Regions from separate parts of the Uliginosibacterium sediminicola genome, predicted to be linked through region 2. Evidence: predicted binding sites of a transcription regulator. Region 2 holds the regulator's gene; the other holds the start of a gene.
The links. Region 2 encodes FliA, which starts transcription of late flagellar genes. Its sites were predicted from a motif close to CTAAAGTTNNNNNNNNNNNNGCCGNTA; they were not measured.

Region 1 (3,594 bases), on a different contig from region 2:
GTGCCGCAAATCACGCTGCCGATCTTCGACGGCGGCGCCAACCGCGCCAATCTCGATATCGCCACCATCAGCCGCAACATCTACGTAGCGCAGTATGAGAAGGCGATCCAGACTGCCTTCCGTGAAGTCTCCGATGCGCTGGCCCAGCGCAATACGCTAGGCCGCCAGCTGGAAGCCCAAGAGGCGCTGGTGGAGGCCAGCGAGAGCTCCTTCCGCCTGTCGCAGGCGCGCTTTGACAACGGGGTGGACAGCTATCTCAGCGTGCTCGACTCGCAGCGCACACTGTATTCAGCGCAAAAGAACCTGATCGGCACCCGGCTCTCGCGCTGGACCAATCTGGTGACTTTCTACAAGACCCTGGGCGGCGGTTGGGTGGAACACAGCGGCGCACCCGTCGGGACCGAACTCGCTACACGGGAGCCATGATGTCTCGCGCAGACCGGACCCGCGCCACCTTGCTTGATGCCGCGCTGGCAGCCTTCGCCCAGCGCGGCGTGCGTGCGACCACGCTGGAGCAGGTGGCCGCCAGCGCCGCACTCACCCGCGGGGCGGTGTACTGGCATTTTCCCGACAAGACCACGCTGGTGACGGCAGTCTTCGAAGAGCTGGTCTGGCCGTTCGACATCGGTGCGAACCTCGATGACTATCTCCAGGCCGAGAATCCGCTGGACCTGCTGCGCGAGGTGCTGTGGCAAAAGATGCACCACTACCTGAGCGATACGCGGCAGCGGCTGAGGATAGAAGTGGTGGTGCGCTATCGCGGCACGCCTGAACTGCCGGAGGAGTTGAACGCACGCCTGGAAGCGATCATCCTGAACTCGCTGGAGCGCCTGACCAAGGTGCTCAACATCGCCTACGAACGCGGCGAACTGCGACGCGGGCTCACCCCCATCGACGTGGCACGCTGCCTGCTGGCGGCCTGCACCGGTGTCATCGCCGAACACATGGATGATCCGCAGGCGAACCTGGACCGCTCCTTCCATCTAGCGCCGGGGCTGGTTTTGCTGGGGGCGAGTGCGAAGACTCCGGAAGAGGCCTAACACGCGTGATCGAAGTCCGCCGACATAATTTCCGTCGCTGCCGGAGTCTTGCGCAGCAAGGCTCCGGAACGGCTGGATAGGAACGCCCTCCCCACTCCCCACTCCCCACTCCCCACTCCCCACTCCCCACTACAGCTCATCCAGAAAAACCAAGGCCATGCACCAAGACTGCGGACTTCTGTCCGCAGAAACGAAAAAGCCCCACCCGCAAGGGTGAGGCTTTGTCTTGGAATGCTTGGTGGCCAGTCGCGGAATCGAACCACGGACACGCGGATTTTCAATCCGCTGCTCTACCAACTGAGCTAACTGGCCAAATGAGCTGAGCATTATAGCCAAGCATTTTTAATTCTGCAAGGCTAGTTTTCAGGAAATTGAGATGGGGCTCAATATCTGCCAAGGCAAGCCGATAGAGCGTGGAAGGACGCACCAAACGTACACACCACGAACCCATGAATCAGCCTGCCGAAGATCTCTACGTCACGCCCAACCAGCTGTGCATCGGGCTGTACGTGTATATCGACCTGCCCTGGTTCGAGCATCCGTTCAGCTTCAACAGCTTCCGCATCCGGACTGCCGAGCAGATCGCGACCTTGCGCGGTCTGGGGGTCAAGCAGTTCCGCTTTGATCCGTCGCGGAGCGATCAGCTGCCGGAGCTGCAGACCAGCAATGCGCCGGAGCCGCAGGAGCCGGTGTGTCCGGTACCAACGCCGACTTACGATGATCCGCTGCTGACCGAGCGCATCGAGCGCATCCGCCGCGTGCAGGCGCGCCGCGAAAAGCTCAACCAGATCGAAAAGGCCTTCGTCAAGGCCACCAGCATCGTGCGTAACGTCAATCGCAACCTGCTGTCGAACACCCGCGATTGCCTGCAGGAAGTGGGCGCCCTGGTCGATCAGATGGTTACCGCCTTCCTGGAGACGCCGGAGATCACCTTGCAGCTAATGGGCGACAAGGCCGGCGGTGAAGAGGCTTACCTGCACGGGCTGAACACCTCGATCCTGTCGATGATGCTGGCCCGCGATCTGGAACTCAAACCCGACGAAACGCGTCTGCTGGGGCTGGGCGCCTTGCTGCACGACATCGGTCTGATGGACATTCCGGACAAGGTGCTCAAAAAGTATCCGGACGAGATGAACAATGCCGAACGCGAGCTGCGCAAGCTGCACTGCGAATACGGCGTGCGCATCGCGCAGCGCATCGGCCTGCCGGAGACGGTACAGCTGATCATTGGCCAGCACCACGAGCTCTGCGACGGCAGCGGCTACCCCAAGGGGCTGCAGGAGTCCGCAATCCACCCGCTCACGCGCATCGTCTCGCTGGTCAATTACTACGACAATCTATGCAATCCGAGCGATATTTCGCGCGCGCTGACGCCGCACGAAGCGCTGTCGCTGATGTTCTCGCAGCGACGCAGCAAGTTCGATGCACGGGTGCTGCAATTGCTGATCCGCAGCCTCGGCGTGTATCCGCCGGGCAGCGTGGTGAAGCTCTCCAACAGCGCCATGGCCCTGGTGCAATCGGTCAATCCGGAGCGCCCGCTGCGCCCCTGGGTGCTGATCTACGATCCGGCCATTCCCAAGGACGAAGCGACTTCGATCAATCTCGAAGACGATCCGGACCTGAACATCGTCAAGGCTTTCCGCCCGGCGCAGCTGCCGGCTGCGGTCTATGACTACCTGAGTCCGCGCAAGCGCGTTACCTACTACTTCGATTCGGACTCGAGCTCAGCACATCGCCGCCCATGAGTGCGCCCGCTGAGGACAGCACCCTGCAGTCCCTTCTGCTGGATTTCGCGCAGGAGATCCTGCTGCTGGTCGATCCGCACAGCCTGTCGATTGTCGCGGCCGACGCCGCCGCCTGCCGCCAGCTGGGCTACACGCGCGAAGCCTTGCTGGGACGCTCGATCACCGATATCGAATGCGCCCTGGCCGACGTGTTTTTCTGGGACGAGGTACGCCAGGGCGGCAAGCCCGAGATCCGCGAAGTACAAGGGCTTTACCAGCGCGCCGATGGCAGTACGCTGATCGTGCGCAAGAGCATCAGCCGGCTGGCGCAGGCGCCGGGCTGGCTGGTGATCCGTGCTGAGAACATCGACAACGAAAGCCGTACCGAGGAAGAACTGGGGCGCACCACCTCGCAATTGCGCGCCACCCTCGAAGCAACGGCCGACGGCATTCTGGTGCTCGACCGCGATGGCCGCATCAGCAACATGAACCGCCGTTTCGCCCAGCTCTGGCAGCTGCCCGAAGCCTTCATGATGCGCCACGACGACACCCGCCTGTTCGCCTTCATCATCGCCCAGCTCGAAGCGCCGCAGGACTGCATGGCGATGCGCGCACCGCTGATGTGCGGCTCAGAGGAAGAAACCTTCGATACCACGCCGCTGGTCGATGGCCGCGTTTTCGAATGCAAGACACGCCCGGCCTGGCACGGCGAGCAGCTGATCGGCCGCGTCTTCTCGGTCACCGATGTCACCGAACGCCACCGCGCCGAACAGGCGCTGATTGCCGCACGCGATGCAGCGGCCACGGCCAGCCACGCCAAGAGCGAATTC
Region 2 (3,594 bases):
TCGCGCTGGCGCTGGCTGCCTCGATCAGCTTGTCGAACCTGATGAAGCTGCCCTTCCAGTTCGACCCGCAGATCAATCTGCTGGCCTTCCTGTTCTCGGCGGCGATTGGCGTGCTGTTTGGTTATATGCCGGCGCGGCGGGCGGCGCAGCTGGACCCCATCGAAGCGCTGCGCCACGAATGAGCGCAGGCTGCCGGCTCAGCTCAAATACGCCTGTAGCCGGCTCTCGATGATGCGCGGATTCTCGCCGTGAGCGATGGCGATGACGCCGTCGAGCGCCATTTCACGCGCCGCGACCAGGCGGGCGATATTCGCCTGCAGCTTCTTGGCCATCGGCAGGAACACCAGATTGGCCAAGCCGACGCCATAGATCGTGGCGACAAAGGCCACCGCGATGCCGGCGCCCAGCTTGCCGGGGTCGGAGAGGTTTTCCATCACGTGGATGAGGCCCATCACCGCGCCGAGAATGCCGATGGTGGGCGAATAGCCGCCAGCGGCTTCCCAGATCTTGGCGGCTTGCTTCTGCTGCGCCTCCCAGGTGCCGATGTCGATTTCCATGACTTCGCGGATGTGCTGCGGCTCAACGCCGTCGACCAGCAGCTGACCGGCCTTGCGCATGAAGGGATCGGGCAGGTTCTGGATCTTGTCTTCGAGCGAGAGCAGGCCCTCGCGGCGCGCAATCGCGGCCCAGGCGACAATCTGTTCGATCTGCTCGCGCATCGGTGAAGCTGGCGGTTTGAGCACCCAGCCGGCCATGCGCAAACCGCGCAGAAAAACGTGCAAAGGGCTTTGCAGCATGACGGCGCCGACCGTGCCGCCGAGCACAATCATCAGGGCCGTCGGCTGCACCAGCGATTGCAGGTGGCCACCTTCGAGCAGCTGGCCCGCGATGATCACGCTGATGCCAAGCAGCAGACCGGCGATGCTGATCAGATCCATCGCGACGCGCTCCCCGTGATCCGCGGCTTAGGCAGCGCTGGCGCGGCGGCTGGCGGATTTGGGCATCGAGGACTCGCGGCCGCTGGCGATGCGTGCACGCAGACGCGCAATGGCCTGGCTGTGCAGCTGACAGACGCGGGACTCGGAAACACCCAGCACTTCGCCGATTTCACGCAGGTTGAGGTCTTCTTCGTAGTAGAGGCCCATGACCATCTTTTCACGGTCGGGCAGGTCTTCGATGGCCTTGATCAGCACGTGGCGCATGCCCGCTTCTTCGAGCAGCTTGAGCGGATCGTTGTTTTCGCCAACGATGTGGCGTTCGAGGTAGTCGTCTTCCTCTTCGTCGCCGAAGTCTTCGAAGTACACCAGCTGATAGCCGCGCGCTTCCTGCAGCATCTTCTGATAGTCGGCCAGGGTCATGCCCAGGGACTCGGCCAGTTCGCGCTCGGTCGGCTGACGGCCGTGTTGCTGTTCAAGATTGTGGATCGCCGTTTCAATACGTCGCATTTCGCGGCGCAGGCTGCGCGGCAGCCAATCGTTTTCGCGCAGGCCATCGAGCATGGCGCCACGGATGCGCTGCACGGCATAGGTTTCGAACTGCGCGCCGAGGCCCTCTTCATAACGCCCCATGGCGTCGAGCAGGCCCAGCATGCCGTTCTGAATGATGTCTTCGACCTGCACACTGGCCGGCAGCTTGGCCATCAGGTGGTAGGCGATCCGTTTGACCAGCGGCGCGTAGCGCGCGACCAGCTGATCTTTATCCAGGGTTCCCGCTGCGTTATACATCGTGCTCTCTCTTAAGAGTGGTCACACACCAGTTTGACTGCTGCATGGGAACATTTTGCTCTGCGGCTCGCTTGCGCGCCGCTCGAAAAAAGGGCCTTGTTCTTGCTCAATTCACGTGCTGAAAACCTCAGCGATACGCGGGACAGAACGAGAAAGGAGCACACACTCTGTTACGGCAACTGCCGCGCAGAACTTGAGCCCCCGTAACACCAATTTACATTGTCGAATTGCCCGGCGGACGCGGTTCGCTCATTAGCAAACCGGCATCGGCGCGGTCCAGCTTCCAGGGTGAATCGGGCGGCAGCTCGCGCAGCGCGCGATGTACCAGATAGTTGCGATTGGGCAGGTGCAGGTCTTCCGGCACGCGCTGGCCGGTGGCCAGATAGAGCACGCTCAGCTCGTTGCGCATCGCCACATCGAGCGCGGGCGCCACCGAAGTGGCTTCGTCGAGTTTGGTGAAGATGCAGCCGGCCAGATCGGCCGTGCGGTAGGCGCGCACCACGTCGTCCATGGTGTCGCCGCGCACCGTGGCATTGAGGCACAGCAGGCGACGCACCTTGCCGGCGGAATTGAGCATGGCAGCCTGCTCCAGCACCATCTTGTCGCGCTGGCCCATGCCGACCGTATCGATCAGCACCATGTGCTTGTTGCGCAGCTCCTGCAGGGTCTGGCGCAGATCGCTGGCATCGCGTACCACATGCACCGGCACACCGAGAATGCGGCCATAGATGCGCAGCTGTTCGTGCGCGCCGATCCGGTAGCCGTCAGTGGTGATCAGCGCCAGGCGGTCGGCGCCGTGACGCACTACGCAGCGCGCCGCCAGCTTGGCGGTGGTGGTGGTCTTGCCGACGCCGGTCGGGCCGACCAGGGCGAACACGCCGCCACGGTCGATGATGTCGGCGTCGCAGTCCTGCAGGCGCAGGTCACGATTGATCAGCTGGCGCACCAGATCGCGCGCATCGTTGAGTTCGGAATCGGCCGGAATCGGTTCAGTGAGCTGGCGCGTCAGCTGGGCCGAGAAGCCGGCTTCAAGCAGCTCGCTCATCATCTGCGTGCGGGCCGGCGCGGTGCGCGAAATCTCGCTCCAGGCAAAGCCGGCAAGCTGGCGTTCGAGCATGCCCTTGATCGAGGAGAGTTCCTGCATCAGCGCGGCATTGGTGGCTTCTAGACTTTGCACCCGCGCCGCTTCCTGTATCGACTCGCGGGAGAGATCGTTGTGGCGCTCTTCCTGCAGCGGGCGCGCCGGCTTTGCTGCGGCCGGCGTCGGCATCGGCAGTTCACGACCGTCCGGCCCGACACGCGGCGGATTGAAGGGGCGCACGCCGCGTGCCTGGTGGCCGCCGGTATCGGCATCGTGCGGCGGCGCGTCGATGCCGGAACGGAATCCGCTCTTCGGCGCGGCCTGCTGCTGGCTGCGGCGCGCCAGCTGGGCGGCGATCTGCTGGCCAATGGTGTTCTCCGGCGCGGGCGCAGCCGGTGCCTGACGGGCTGCCGGCGGTTGCACCGGGGTTTGCTGGGCTTGACGTACCGAGGCATTGATCTCGCCCATCGATTCCGGCGGCAGGGCGACGATCTCGACCCCACCCGGCACGGCACGATTGGACAGCACGACTGCATCGGGTCCGAGTTCGGCCTTCAGCGCGGTCAGCGCCTCGCGCGCGGTTTTGCCGAAAAACTTGCGGACACTCACCATGATCAACCTCCGATAACGCTGGTCACCCGGATGGTGCGCGATTCAGGCACCTCAGAGTGGGCAATGACTTTGAGACTCGGCACCGAACGGCGCAGGAAGCGCGAGAGCAACCAGCGCAGATTGTTGGGCACCAGCAAGACCGGCGTGAGGCCCATGTCGACCTGGTGCTGAGCGGCC

Region 1: ABDB84_RS08060 (cyclic di-GMP phosphodiesterase) is a predicted target of FliA. The motif match lies at 1,423-1,449, and genes of this name have one in related genera.

What each region holds. Positions count from the first base shown of each region.
Region 1 covers NZ_JBDIVE010000003.1:233,696-237,289, reverse strand. The annotation lists gene adeC (AdeC/AdeK/OprM family multidrug efflux complex outer membrane factor) at 1-426, shown strand, start outside; gene ABDB84_RS08070 (TetR/AcrR family transcriptional regulator) at 423-1,040, shown strand; tRNA gene ABDB84_RS08065 (tRNA-Phe) at 1,277-1,352, opposite strand; gene ABDB84_RS08060 (cyclic di-GMP phosphodiesterase) at 1,490-2,785, shown strand; gene ABDB84_RS08055 (ATP-binding protein) at 2,782-3,594, shown strand, end outside.
Region 2 covers NZ_JBDIVE010000018.1:15,077-18,670, forward strand. The annotation lists gene ABDB84_RS19565 (ABC transporter permease) at 1-182, shown strand, start outside; gene ABDB84_RS19570 (flagellar motor protein) at 198-938, opposite strand; gene ABDB84_RS19575 (RNA polymerase sigma factor FliA) at 966-1,724, opposite strand; gene flhF (flagellar biosynthesis GTPase FlhF) at 1,939-3,414, opposite strand; gene flhA (flagellar biosynthesis protein FlhA) at 3,420-3,594, opposite strand, start outside.